Regions from separate parts of the Agathobaculum sp. LCP25S3_E8 genome, predicted to be linked through region 1. Evidence: predicted binding sites of a transcription regulator. Region 1 holds the regulator's gene; the other holds the start of a gene.
What was found. Region 1 encodes HrcA, which represses chaperone genes, less so after heat shock. Its sites were predicted from a motif close to TGTTAGCACTCNNNNNNNNNGAGTGCTAACA; they were not measured.
Positions count from the first base shown of each region.

Region 2: ACTQ34_RS05405 (co-chaperone GroES) is a predicted target of HrcA. The motif match lies at 3,581-3,611, and genes of this name have one in related genera.

Region 1 covers NZ_JBQKJR010000032.1:9,238-16,791, reverse strand. Annotated here, with positions in the region: gene ACTQ34_RS11270 (citrate/2-methylcitrate synthase) at 1-519, shown strand, start outside; gene ACTQ34_RS11265 (NAD(P)-dependent oxidoreductase) at 548-1,414, shown strand; gene dnaJ (molecular chaperone DnaJ) at 1,482-2,630, opposite strand; gene dnaK (molecular chaperone DnaK) at 2,707-4,557, opposite strand; gene grpE (nucleotide exchange factor GrpE) at 4,602-5,150, opposite strand; gene hrcA (heat-inducible transcriptional repressor HrcA) at 5,181-6,260, opposite strand; gene ACTQ34_RS11240 (Gfo/Idh/MocA family protein) at 6,520-7,539, shown strand.
Region 2 covers NZ_JBQKJR010000009.1:60,229-67,782, reverse strand. Annotated here, with positions in the region: gene ACTQ34_RS05420 (MATE family efflux transporter) at 1-457, opposite strand, end outside; gene ACTQ34_RS05415 (helix-turn-helix domain-containing protein) at 617-1,477, shown strand; gene groL (chaperonin GroEL) at 1,601-3,226, opposite strand; gene ACTQ34_RS05405 (co-chaperone GroES) at 3,255-3,539, opposite strand; gene ACTQ34_RS05400 (THUMP domain-containing class I SAM-dependent RNA methyltransferase) at 3,726-4,850, opposite strand; gene ACTQ34_RS05395 (oligosaccharide flippase family protein) at 4,961-6,523, opposite strand; gene tgt (tRNA guanosine(34) transglycosylase Tgt) at 6,617-7,554, opposite strand, start outside.

The DNA.
Region 1 (7,554 bases):
GGTGCAAATTATAAGGTCGTTCAGATGTTTGAGGATTTAAAGAAGAATGTAACGGATACGACTGACGAAGAAGCCGTAGCAGACTATCTGGGCCGTTTGTTGCGCCGGGAGGCGTTTGACCGTAAAGGCCTTATTTACGGCTTAGGCCACGCGGTTTATTCCATCTCGGATCCCCGTGCCGAGGTGTTTAAATCTTTCGTCGGGCAGTTAGCTCACGAAAAGGGCAGGGATGCAGATTTTGCGCTCTATTCTCTCGTTGCACGGATTGCACCCGAGGTGATCGCGCATGAGCGTCACATCTATAAGGGTGTTTCGGCAAATGTCGATTTCTATTCCGGCTTTGTGTACTCTATGCTGGGACTGCCACCCGAGCTGTACACACCGGTGTTTGCGATCGCCCGTATTGTGGGCTGGAGTGCCCATCGGCTGGAAGAACTGGTGAATACGGACAAGATTATCCGTCCGGCCTATCGCTGTGTGCAGCCGGCAACAGGATATGTATCGCTCAAAGATCGTTGACTATAGATTTTGGATGGGAGGAAGAAAAATGCATTCAATCGGATTCATTGGCGTAGGCGTAATGGGACGTTCCATGGTAAAGAATCTGCTCAAAGCAGGTTATGATGTGGCGATTTATTCACGTACCAAATCCAAGCTGGAGGATTTTCTGGCAGAAAACAATGTGACATGGTGTGATTCTGCGGCAGCGTGTGCATCCGGCAGAGATGCGGTGATTACGATGGTGGGTTATCCAAAGGACGTTGAGCAGGTTTACTTCGGACAGGAGGGGATTCTTGCAACCGCTAAGCCGGGTACCTATTTGATTGACATGACCACAACTGACCCAAAGCTGTCCGTTCGAATTTACGAAGAAGGCGCAGCGGGTGGTCTGCATGTGCTTGATGCGCCGGTTTCGGGCGGTGACACGGGCGCAAAGAATGGCACATTGTCCATCATGGTGGGCGGTCAGGAAACTGATTTTCAGGCCTGTCTGCCACTGTTTGAGGCAATGGGCAAGCAGATTGTATATGAAGGTCCGGCAGGAGCAGGTCAGCATACCAAGATGGCAAACCAGATTGCCATTGCAGGCACGATTGCAGGCGTCAGCGAAGCGTTGGCCTATGCCGAGCGGGCGGGACTGGACACGCAGAAAATGCTGGACAGCATTTCCAAGGGCGCAGCCGGTTCATGGCAGATGGAAAACCTGATGCCAAAGATGATGCGGGAGGATTATGCACCCGGATTCTTCCTTAAGCATTTCATCAAAGACATGAAAATTGCGCAGGGACAGGGCTTTGGTTCGCTGCCTGTACTCGAGCGGGTCTGCACGATGTACGGCGATTTGGAGGCTGAAGGGATGGGCGATTTGGGAACACAGGCGCTCATCCGCTATTATCGGGGAAATAACGAGTAAATCAAACGTGAACACAACAAAGGCTCGGAACCATTCGGTTCCGAGCCTTTGCTTCATGCTGCGATGATTAGTCAATGTCAAGCGCATCCTTTACCTTGTCCCAGAAGCCTTTGCGTTTGCTCTGGTTTTCATCAGTAGAGGAAGCCTCAAACTCCCGCAGCAGTTTTTTCTGCTTTTCAGACAGGTTTTTCGGCACTTCAATGGTCACACGGACATATTGGTCGCCGCGTCCGCGTCCATTTACATTTTGAATGCCCTTGCCCTTCATGCGGAATACTGTGCCGGTCTGCGTACCCTCGGGCACCTTATACTCGACACGACCGTCGATGGTCGGCACCTGCAGCGTGTCGCCCAGCGCTGCCTGCGTAAACGAAATCGGAATATCCACATAAACGTCCTGGCCCTCGCGTGTGAAAATAGGATGCGGACGGATGGAGATGGTCACAAACAGATCGCCTGCCGGACCGCCGTTAATGCCTGCATTGCCCTGACCGCGCTGCTGAATGGATTGTCCCTCATCGATACCGGCCGGGATATTCACCTTGAATTTGCGTGTCTTGCGCACACGGCCTGCGCCGCCGCACTTGCTGCACGGCTTTTTGATAATCTTACCTGTACCGCGGCAGTTCGGGCAGGCTCCCTGCGTTTGGAACATGCCGAGCGGTGTGCGCTGTGTTTGTGTCACAACGCCGGTGCCGCGGCAGTTCGGACAGGTTTCCGCGCTAGTGCCTTTGGCTGCGCCGGTACCGCCGCATTCATCGCAAGCCTCGATGCGGTTGACCGATATCTCCTTCTCGCAGCCAAACGCCGCTTCCTCGAAGGAAAGTATGATATTCTGTCGAATGGATTCGCCGCGCTGGGGAGCGTTGCGGCGCTGAGCGCGTCCGCCGCCAAAGCCGCCGCCAAAGAATGAGCCGAACAGGTCGCCAAGGTCGCCCATATCAAAGCCGCCAAAGCCACCGGCACCTGCACCGCCGCCGTAGCTTGGGTCAACACCTGCAAAGCCGAACTGGTCATATTTGGCGCGTTTATCCGCATCAGACAGCACTTCATATGCTTCGTTGACCTCTTTGAACTTGTCGGCAGCCTCCGGATTGTCTTTATTCAGGTCGGGGTGATACTTGCGGGCAAGACGGCGATAAGCCTTTTTAATCTCATCCTCGCTTGCGCCTTTCTGTACGCCAAGCACCTCATAATAGTCTCTTTTATCAGCCATTGTGATCCCTCAAATAATGGAAAATAGCATGCCGCAGGGCGGAACGGAAACCGTTCCGCCCAACGCGGCATGGAAATTACTTATTCTGATCGTCGTCCTTGACTTCGGTAAAGTCTGCGTCGACAAAGTCGCCCTGGGCGCCGCCCTGTGCACCTGCACCCGGCTGGCCGCCCATGTTGGCGCCGCCCTGCGGAGCCTGCTGCTGATAGATTTTGCCGGCCAAATCGCTGAACTTCTTGGAGAGGTTGTCGGTGGCCATCTTAATCATATCAGTATCCGTGCCCTTAAGCGCTTCCTTGACCTTATCGATCTCAGCCTGCACACCGCTCTTCTCATCTGCGGTCAGCTTGTCGCCCAGATCGGTCAGTGCCTTTTCGGACTGGAATACCAGCTGTTCCGCGTTGTTGCGGATTTCAACGGCTTCCTTGTTCTTCTTATCCTGCTCGGCGTACTGTTCCGCCTCGTGCATTGCCTTGTCGATCTCCTCCTTCGAGAGGTTAGTCGATGCGGTAATGGTGATCTTCTGTTCCTTGCCGGTGCCCAGATCCTTAGCCGATACGTTTACAATGCCGTTGGCATCGATATCGAAGGTGACTTCGATCTGCGGTACGCCGCGCGGAGCCGGAGCGATGCCGTCGAGGGTGAAGCGGCCGAGCGTCTTGTTGCCGGCTGCCATTTCGCGCTCGCCCTGCAGAACGTGAATCTCAACGGACGGCTGGTTGTCTGCCGCGGTCGAGAAGATCTGGCTCTTCTTGGTCGGGATGGTGGTGTTGCGGTCAATCAGCTTGGTGCATACGCCGCCGAGGGTCTCGATACCGAGGGACAGCGGGGTAACGTCCAGCAGCAGTACGTCCTTGACTTCGCCGCCAAGTACGCCGCCCTGAATAGACGCGCCGATGGCAACGCATTCATCCGGGTTAATGCCCTTAAAGCCTTCCTTGCCGGTAATGCCCTTTACGGCTTCCTGCACGGCCGGGATACGGGTGGAACCGCCGACGAGCAGAACCTTGGACAGGTCGGAAGCGGACAGGCCAGCGTCGCTCATTGCCTGACGAACCGGACCCATGGTGCGCTCGACCAGATCAGCGGTCAGCTCGTTGAACTTTGCACGGGTGAGCGTCAGCTCAAGGTGCTTCGGACCGGTCGCGTCCGCAGTGATATACGGCTGGTTGATGGAGGTCTGCGCCATGCCGGACAGCTCAATCTTGGCCTTCTCAGCTGCTTCCTTCAGACGCTGCATCGCCATTTTGTCGCTGGACAGGTCAATGCCGTTGGATTTCTTAAACTCTGCTACCATCCAGTCGATGATGCGCTGGTCAAAGTCGTCGCCGCCGAGGTGGGTATCGCCTGCGGTGGACAGAACTTCCAGAACACCTTCGCCAATGTCGAGGATGGAAACGTCGAACGTACCGCCGCCGAGGTCATAAACCATGATCTTCTGCTCGGCTTCCTTATCTACGCCATAAGCCAGCGCTGCTGCGGTCGGCTCGTTGATGATACGCAGTACTTCCAGACCCGCAATCTTGCCGGCATCCTTGGTCGCCTGACGCTGAGAGTCGGAGAAGTAAGCCGGAACCGTGATAACCGCCTGCGTTACCGGCTGGCCGAGGTAGGCCTCTGCGTCTGCCTTCAGCTTCTGCAGAATCATTGCGGAAATCTCCTGCGGGGAATAGGGCTTGCCGTCAATGTTGACGCGATAATCCGAACCCATGTGACGCTTGATGGAAATGATGGTACGGTCAGCATTGGTGACAGCCTGACGTTTTGCCACCTGACCGACCATACGCTCGCCGTCCTTGGAGAACGCAACGACAGACGGAGTCGTGCGCGCGCCTTCGGCGTTAGGGATAACGACGGACTCGCCGCCTTCCATAACAGCTACACAGGAATTGGTTGTACCTAAGTCGATACCGATAATTTTGCCCATAATTGATAGCACTCCTTTATGATAACAGTTTGCTTTACTAGATTTTAGTTGGCCACTTTGACCATCGCATGGCGGATGACCTTGTCGCCGATTTGGAAGCCCTGCTGGAACACTTCGGCAATCTGGTTTTCACCGAACGCCTCGTCCTCCACATGCATCACGGCGTTGTGGAAATTCGGGTCGAAGCCGGTACCTGCGGACGCCTCAATAATTGTGACGTTCAAGCCCTTGAGACTTTCGACCAACTGGGTCATAGTCATTTCTACGCCCTTTTTGTACTCCGCATCTGCGGTTTCTGCCTTCAGCGCACGCTCAAGATTGTCGTAGGTCGGCAGCAATGCTTTGACTGCATGGCTAACCGCATCGTTGTACGACTGTTCGCGTTCACGTTGGCTCCGCTTACGGAAGTTGTCATACTCCGCAGCCATGCGCAAGTAGCGGTCGTTGAGTTCGTCAAACTTGGCTTTCCAGTCCTCGGCAGGCTTTGCAGCCGGTTCTTCGTTTACGCTTGTTTCAGCGGCGTTTTCCGCTGTCTGTTCCGCAGCCGCCGTTTGTTCGGCTTCGGCAGCTTCGGGCTGTTTCTTTTTGCTCATATTAATTTAATGCCTCCATTTGCAGGGAAATCAGGAATTCCCGTCTTTTTCGTCCAAAAAAGTTTCCGCAATCAGCTTATTAAGTCCCTTGGCGAAGCGGCTGAGCTGCGCGGACAACTTGGCGTAATCCATGCGGGTCGGTCCAACGATACCGATGGCACCTTGGCCGATATGACCGATATCATATTTTGCGTAGATAGCAGAGGTTTCACGCAGGGGATTTGCTCCGTTTTCCGGCCCAATAAAAAACTGGATACCGTCGATTTTGCGTGTAGCCGGCAACAGATGCTTTCTGTCGTCCTCCATGTAATCGAGCAGAGCCTGTGCCTTGTTCAGGTCACGATATTCGGGAAAACGCAACAGTTTATTGGTGCCTTCCAGAAAAACCTTTTGGTTGCTTAACTCTTCAATCAGCTCTGCGATATATTCGGCAACCGGCGCAAGCAAGGCAGAAAGACCAGCGGCACGACGTACAATGTCAAAGCGCTCCGCTGTGATATGGCTGAGCGGCAAGCCGGTTAGCGTCTGGTTAAGAACGTAGGTGAGCAGCTCGGCCTCTTCTTTGGAAACATCGGCTATGGTGCGCACCATTTTATTCTTGACTGTGCCGGAGTCGGTTACCACCACGATGACAAAATTCATTTTGTCAATTGGGATGATCTCAAACTGCCGGATGGAAATTTGAGTCAGTGCAGGGGTGATAGCGACAGAGGCATAGTTGGTCAGGCTGGAGATTAGCTTGCCAGCCTCTTGAATCAAGCGGTCAAGCTCGCGCACCTTGGTTTGCATCATGGTTTGCAGCGGCGCTTCATCCTCACCAGTGTCAGTCGGCTGCTCCATCAGTTCATCCACGTACAGACGATAGCCCTGCGGCGAAGGAATGCGACCGGCAGAGGTATGCGGCTTTTCCAGATAACCCATTTCCTCCAACTCGCTCATTTCATTGCGAATGGTGGCAGAAGAAAAGGGGAGGGAATGTCCTTCTGTCAATGCCTTGGAGCCGACCGGCTCGGCAGTGCGGATATAGTCACCAATAATCGCTTTTAGGATTTGTTTTTTTCGCTCGGACAATTCCACCGAACCTGACTCCTTTCTGTTAGGGTTTAGCACTCATCCCTCCTGAGTGCTAAACTTAATTTACCACCCTGCGGCTGTAAAGTCAAGTGCCGTTTATGAATATTTTGTTAAATGATGCGCCCGTCTTTGTCACACGACAGAAGGGAGTGCCAAGGCCGGAAGACCGGCAGGAGAATTCGGCGTCTCTGGCTTGCTTTTCAGAGCGTGAAATGATATGATATTGTATGGAGAAAAGCGGCAGTCGGCCGTGTGAGAGAGAAATATATTCTCATAAAAGAAGGAGACAAATCACATGAAAGAAGTAAAAACAGGTATCGTTGGCCTGGGCCGTCTTGGCGCTGTGCATGCGGAGAATCTGGCCTTCAAGATTCCGGGATGCCGTCTGGTTGCTGCGTGCTCGCTGGAGCAGAAGGAACTGGATTGGGCAAAGGATTATCTCAAGGTTGATTACGTAACAACAGATTATAAAAAAATGGTGGACGAAGCGGATATCGAGGCTGTGGTTATTGTTTCCTCGTCGCCTGAGCACTGCTGGATGATTGAATACGCGCTGGATGCCGGCAAGCATGTCTTTACCGACAAGCCGCTTGGATGCTCGCTGGAGGAGTGCAAGCGCGCCGAGGCGGCGGTGGAGCGTCATCCGGATAAAGTGTTCTTCTTAGGATTTATGCGCCGTTATGACCCGTCTTATGCAGACGCAAAGGCGAAGATCAATGCGGGTCAGATTGGTAAGCCCTATCTGGTGAAGGCAACCGGTCTGGATCCGGAAGCACTGGTTGAAAGCTGCATCAAGTTCTCCAAGACTTCGGGCGGTATTTTTATCGATGCTGCGTCGCATGACATCGACCTGATGCGTTGGTTCCTTGGTGGCGAGGTAACTGAAGTGTACGCTGCGGGCACGACCTTCAAGCACCCCGAATTTGCCGAGAACGGCGATACTGAGACCGGCATGGCGATGCTTAAGTTTGATAACGGTACGGTTGCATTCCTGCATGTCGGTCGAACTGCGCCGCACGGGTATCATACCGAAACCGAAATTGTTGCAACCGAGGGCCATATCCGCGTAGCGGGTGTGCCGTGGAAGGATCGCGTCATGGTATATGACCAGTATGGTGCACGTCAGGAAATCATCGAGAATTTCCCGCAGCGCTTTGCAGAGGCTTATCTGCTGGAGATGGTGGACTTTATCGACTGCATTCAGAAGGACCGTAAACCTGAACTGACTGTTTATGACGGTACCAAGGCGACGGTTGTTACCTATGCCATTACGGATTCGTTCCATACCGGCAAAGCGGTCAAGGTAGAATATTGATTTTTGTTTTATTGT
Region 2 (7,554 bases), on a different contig from region 1:
AGCGAAGTGAAGCGACCAAAATATTGGTAACAGTAAAAATAATATACGTAAAACAGATAATTTGGAAATACTTTTGTCCCTCCACAATAACCGCACTGTCATTGGATAGCAAGCTCAAAAGCTGTGTGGGGAAAAATAATACCATGCCAAACAGAACGACTGCTAAGCTGCCGCCAAAACGCAACGCGACGCCAATTATATGGGGAATCGGTTGCAGATTTCCTTTCCCCCAGTACTGTGAGCCGAGCACAACCGCGCCCTCTCCAGCGCCTACTACCAGCATTTGCAGCAAATACTGCACCTGATTACACAAACTGACTCCACCCATGGCATCCTGACTATACCGGCCGAGCATTACGGTATCCATCATATTCACGCCATATGTCAATAGGTTTTGCAGCGCCAATGAAAGCGCTAAAATCATAAATGATTTATAAAATGTCTTTTCCTTTATCATCTTTAACACCTTATAAACATGCGTTTGTCATGGTCTTATCAGTATAAAGTTTATTTCTTACGTAAGCATACTGGATTTAACGCAGTTTTTCAATAATAAAACACTGCATTTTATTTATATTTTGTGCTATTATACATATAAGAGGTGATCACATTGAAAGTGAATAATGAACCGGGAGTGTTATCGCGTTCAGAACGCTTTTTTTCCACGCCGTCCGCAACCGCACGAACGCTGTTTTTCTATGTCACTCGTGTCGGACATTATTATTATGATGAACGATATGACTTTTCAGATACCTGTGATGCGGCCCGACAGGAGAGTCATAAGAATTTTTTTCTTGCGTTTATCCGTTCCGGCACTATTTTTTATGAGACAACACAGCAATTTGCGGCAGAACGCGGTCAAGTTGCATTGGTTGATTGCCATAAACCACATCACTTTTATACTGCGGGAGCGGCAGAGGCAATGTGGATTCATTTTGACGGTGCCAATGCCGCAGCCTTTTTCAATCAAATTATTGCCTTTCGAGGTGGTAAACAGGCTTTTACTCCGTCACCGGATGATAGAATCGAACAGGAAATGGCGCAAATCATCTCCGGATTACGCAGTGCCAATATCAGTGAAGTGGATTGTTCGCAGCGTATTTATCGTATCCTATGTGCACTTCTCTTTCCCTCATCGCCAACCAAAACCATTGCAGATGACAACGCCATATCTCAAGCAATTCACTATATCGACCAGCATTTATTTGAGCAAATCAGCGTAAGTCAGATTGCAGCGCATGTTCGTCTGAGTACTTCGCACTTTTCCAGATTGTTTCGCAGCGCAACCGGTTTTTCCCCTCACGAATATATCATGCTGCATCGAATCGACGAAGCAAAGGCATTACTGCAATCCACTTCCCTATCCGTAAAAGAGATTGCGTTTCGGGTTGGCTACCGCAGTGAAGTCAATTTCATTATTGCTTTTACGGACAAGACTGGTCTATCCCCCACACAATTTCGAAAAAATATTTTTTGAGTTTTATCAAAGCGCTTGCTTCACCTGACTTATCAAAAAAGAACAGTGTTAACATGGCTCCGTTGCATAAAAAAACGGCACCCACGATTGTGAGTGCCGTTTTTAAGCATTTGAGGAACAAGATTAGTACATTCCTGCCATATCCGGAGCCGCCGGAGCAGGTGCTACGGGTTCCTTCTTATCAGCAACCAAGCTTTCCGTGGTCAGAACCATGGACGCTACTGAAGCCGCGTTCTGCAACGCAGAGCGGTTAACCTTAGTCGGGTCAACGATACCATTGGAAATCATATCACCGTAAGTCTCCGTCGCTGCATCAAAACCATAGCCAACTTTACCGCAGTTCTTGACCTTATCTACAACAATTGCGCCCTCGATACCAGCGTTAAAGGCAATCTGCGCCATCGGTGCTTCCAAACCACGTGCAACAATCTGCATACCGGTCTTTTCATCGCCTTCTGCCGTCTCAGCCAGTGCTTCGACCGCTGCAATTGCGTTAACGTATGCAACGCCGCCGCCGGCAACGATACCTTCTTCCACTGCTGCGCGAGTCGCGTTCAGCGCATCCTCAATACGCAGCTTCTTTTCTTTCATTTCGGTCTCAGTGGCTGCACCAACCTTGATAACTGCAACACCGCCAGCCAGCTTTGCCAGACGCTCCTGCAGCTTCTCACGGTCAAAATCCGAAGTAGTACGCTCAATTGCACCACGGATTTCCGTTACACGGTTTGCAATAGCCTGCTTGTCTCCAGCGCCATCCACAATCGTGGTAGTTTCCTTGGTAACCTTGATCTGACGTGCAGAGCCAAGCATATCCATGGTTGCATCCTTCAGTTCGATGCCAACTTCCTCAGAAATAACCGTACCGCCAGTCAGGATAGCGATGTCGCGCAGCATATCCTTGCGGCGATCACCGAAGCCCGGTGCCTTAACTGCAACGCAAGTAAAGGTACCACGCAGGCGGTTGACAATCAAAGTGGACAGTGCCTCACCTTCAATATCCTCAGCGATAATGAGCAGCTTCTTGCCAGACTTAACAACCTGCTCCAGAATCGGCAGCAGTTCCTGAATGTTGGAAAGCTTCTTGTCGGTAATCAGCACGAGTGCATCATCCAAGTTTGCTTCCATCTTCTCGGTATCAGTGCACATATAGGGAGTGACGTAGCCACGATCAAACTGCATGCCTTCCACAACTTCGGAATAGGTCTCTGCAGTCTTAGACTCCTCAACCGTAATTACACCATCGGTAGAGACCTTCTCCATTGCCTCTGCAATCAGCTTGCCAATCTCATCATCACCGGAAGAAATCGCACCAACACGGGCAATATCATTAGTGCCGTCCACGGTCTTAGAATTCTTGGCGATTGCTTCCACCGCCGCATTAACCGCCTTGGAGATACCGCGGCGCATCACCATCGGGTTTGCACCAGCTGCAACGTTCTTCAGGCCCTCACGCACAAATGCCTGCGCCAGAACGGTTGCCGTCGTGGTACCGTCACCAGCCACATCGTTGGTCTTAGTTGCAACTTCCTTGACCAGCTGTGCACCCATGTTCTCATACGGATCTTCCAACTCGATCTCCTTGGCAATAGTCACACCGTCGTTCGTAATCAGCGGCGCACCATACTTCTTGTCGAGTACAACATTACGGCCCTTCGGACCAATCGTAACCTTTACCGTATCAGCGAGCTGATCGATGCCGCGCTGCAGAGCCTTGCGCGCATCCTCGCCGTAAATAAGCTGTTTTGCCATGATATATTACCTCCTGAAATACCGGTTCTTACTCAACGATTGCAAGAATATCGCTCTGGCGAACAATAATATATTTTTCGCCGTCCAGTTTTACCTCAGTGCCGGTGTACTTGCCGGTGATGACCTTCTGTCCCTTCTGAACTTCCATCTTAATTTCCTTGCCATCTACCACGCCACCCGGGCCTACTTCAATAATCTCAGCAACCTGCGGCTTTTCCTGCGCCGATGCAGTAAGAATAATTCCGCTGGCAGTAGTCTCCTCTGCCTCTACCATCTTGATCACAACACGATCGCAAAGGGGTTTGAGTTTCATAACGGATGCCTCCTATGAAAAATAATATTAACAAAGCCACTGTTTAGCACTCATGTAACCAGAGTGCTAACTCGACTATTATATTACATCAACTCTTGCCAATTGGCAAGAGGTTTTTTGGAAAATCCGTCAAAAAATTTATGAATTTTTTATGAATTGACTGGATATATTTTTTCACTTAGCAATTCAGTGTTTCGAGTGCTTAAAATACATATGCAGCTCGCATTTGATCATGCCATTATAGAGTTTTCTGCGCTTATCAGCCTTTCTTCCAAAACAACGTTCAAATAAGGGATCTGAACTGAGAATATACTGCTTCATTGGGGATTTTTCAACCGCAAGCCCAAACTTCTGGTATAATACCTCTGCTTCCTGCAGGTCAAGCAGGCGTTCACCATAAGGCGGATTTGCGATTAGCACTCCATTCCGAGCATAATCTCGTGCAACAGCATCTGCTTGTTCAAAAAACACCGTATTGGCCACACCCGCTTTTCGTGCATTCTCAATTGACAGCTGCACACAGGCAGAATCGATATCGCTGCCAACAATATCAAAACGCGCGCTGCCATCAGACATACCAATGGCATCTTCCCGCGCTTGACGCCAGACGGACGCATCAAAACAAGTCCATTTTTCCGCATCAAATGCGCGCATCAGGCCTGGCGCACGCCGCTGCGCAATCATAGCAGCCTCAATTGCAATCGTACCCGACCCACAGAACGGATCGAGAAACGGTTCTCTTCCTCGCCAGCGAGCCACCTTAACCAGTGCCGCTGCCAGCGTTTCCCGCAGCGGTGCCGCGTTGCTGTTAGCACGATAGCCGCGCTTATGCAGACCCGCGCCCGAAGTATCCAGGTACAGTTCCGCCGTATCACGCATAATTGCAAACTGGATCTGGTATTTAGCGCCGCTTTCCTCAAACCAGCTTTGATGATAGCATTCCCCCAGTCGGGATACCACCGCTTTTTTTATTATCTTCTGGCAGTCCGGTACAGAGTGCAGCGCAGAATTCAAGCTATGTCCTTTAACCGGAAACGCAGCGTCTTTAGGAATAAACTGCTCCCACGGCAGCGCGCGTACTCCCTCAAATAGTTGATCGAATGTTTTGGCAGGAAACATGCCCAGCCGAATCAATACACGCTCCGCACAGCGTAAATTGAGATTGGCCCATGCCAGTGTATTTTCGTCTCCTTCAAACAGTACGCGACCGTTTTCAGCATGTACATCACTCAATTTTCCGCCAAATCGCAACTCATCCGCCACAATGCCTTCCAGTCCGAATAGCGTCGGGCAACACATGGTTAATTCCATGTCATGTACTCCCCCTTTTCTCCTACAAAAAGGCTCCTGCCGGAATCGCGGGCAGGAGCCGTCATATTATGTGTTTATCTTATCTGTTTCATGCACATTTGTCAAGCGGTTCACCACATATGCAGCCTAGGCAAATACGGTTTTTCGATTCGTTTGGATAAATAATATAGTAACCGAATTCCCATTAGGCGCAGCACAATGATATAGAGAATTCCCACACTGACAACCGTACACGCCAGCACCGTGATATCGGAATAACAAATCTGCGAAAACATCTGATAGAAAACACGCGTCCAAAAGAACAACGCTGTTCCGCAAAACAATGGAACGCCAAATCTTCGAATTGGTCGCAACGAAAAGCCCACTTTCCGATAAAGAATAATAAAATTCAGGAGAAAAGCTGCGACTCCGGTAATTAACATAGCGATAAGATATCCATATATACCCATCCACGGAAACGCACACCAACGATACATCAAGAGCACCTGACACAGCTCTGCTCCCACCGAGATTACTACATTCCAATGCTGCAGGCCAAGTGCATTGAGAAGACTACCAGATGCCATTTGATAATAGCAGACCATTGCTGTAGCACCCAAAAGCGACACATAGGGCACACTCAGCGATTGTCCGAAAAACAACACACTGAGTTTAGGTGCAAGCGGAATCAAAACCGCAGTTGCCGGCACTGCAATCAGGCCAACCGTTGTTATTGCTCTGCCAACCAATGCCCGTACCCGTTTGCAATTTCCTATGGCTTGCGCCCCTGTCACAGCCGGTAACAATGCAGTACAAACCGAGCTGACCAAGGCGATGGGAAGCAGCAACAACGGCATCGCCATGCCGGACAGGACTCCCAGCGCGGATAACGCCTGTTCATAACTTAGTCCGGCAACCATCAACCGTTTAGGCAACAGAATTGAACCGGCCGAACTAATCACATTGCCCAGCAAAGCCGATGCGGAAACAGGAAATGCAATAAAGAAAAACTGACGTACCGTTTCTCTTTCCATCGATACTTGTTTCACATTTGGCATTTTCCAGTTTCGAAACAGAACGCTCAAAAAAGCAGCACTAAATATCTCGCTGATTACCATACCAGCAAATATCAACATGGCAATGGTGCCATAGTCCTTACCTTGATACTGGTAAAGCAAAAACCAAACCGTGGCAATACGAATCAACTGTTCACAAACCTCAGAAGTTGCTGCGTATTGCATCCGTTCCAAACCAATGAACAGTGATTTAAAGATATTCTCTATACCAGTCAGCGCAAGGCAAAGCAGCATAAATGGAAACGCACGTGCACAGCGGCCATCACCCAAAATATCAGATGCGATCCACTTTCCTCCCAGCAACAAACACGCTCCACAAAACATGCAAACCGAAAAGAAAACCAGAAAGGCCAACCGCAAAATCATACCAATCTTGCCCCGTTCACCTCGTGCCTCGCTTGCAGCACTCAGTCTAGAGCATGCCATGGTAATGCCGGACAGGCATCCAGCGTTACACACCAAATAAACAGAATGAACCAACCGGTAAACACCAAGACCTTCTGCACCTGCATAATGACTGAGCAGAACACGATACAGGAATCCAAGCGCCTGCAGTACAATATTCCCGCAGGCCAGAACACCTGCTGCATATAGAATGGTCTTTTTCTGAATTATCACAGCAAACCCCCATTTCAAAACAAAGTATGCTATGAAAAGCAGAAATATGAATCTAAAAGCCGGATTCACACAAGGAATCCGGCTTTTAGATTATTAAATTCGTTTGCTCATTTTCTCACTGTACTCTGCACGGAAAGCAGCAAACGTGCCGTTGTCCAGCGCATCTCGAATTTCCTGCATCAAATGATTATAGAACCAAAGGTTATGCATCACCAACAGGCGCTGCGACAACATTTCTCCACTCTTGAGCAAGTGCCTCAGATACGCACGCGAGAACCTACGACAGGTCGGACACTGGCAGCCCTCCTCAATCGGACGGTCATCCGTTTGATATTTGGCATTCATAATGTTGAGAACGCCGTTATGTGTAAACAAATGTCCATGCCGCGCATTTCTGGTTGGCATCACGCAGTCAAAGAAGTCGACTCCTCTGGCAACGGCTTCAATAATATTAGAAGGTGTACCCACCCCCATCAGATAGCGCGGTTTGTTTACCGGCGCATGCGGCAAAACTACATCCAGAATGTGATACATTACTTCAGTACTCTCACCAACTGCCAGACCGCCAATAGCATAACCAGGCAAATCCAACTCAACAATCTGCTGCATATGCTCGATTCTCAGGTCATCATAGGTACCGCCCTGATTGATACCAAACAGCATTTGATGCGGGTTCACCGTATCCGGCAAACTATTCAAGCGCTCCAATTCTGTTTTGCAGCGTCTGAGCCAGCGAGTTGTACGATCAATTGAATTCTTCACATATTCCCGCGGTGCCGGATTTTCAATACATTCATCAAAAGCCATTGCAATATCCGAACCAAGGTTGGATTGAATGCGCATGCTCTCTTCCGGCCCCATGAAGATCTTACGGCCATCAACATGGGAATGGAAGGTAACGCCTTCCTCCTTAATTTTTCGAAGCGTCGCAAGTGAAAACACTTGAAACCCACCCGAATCAGTCAGCATTGGCCCATCCCAACGCATAAAACGATGCAAGCCGCCCATTTGCTTCACAATCTGATCTCCCG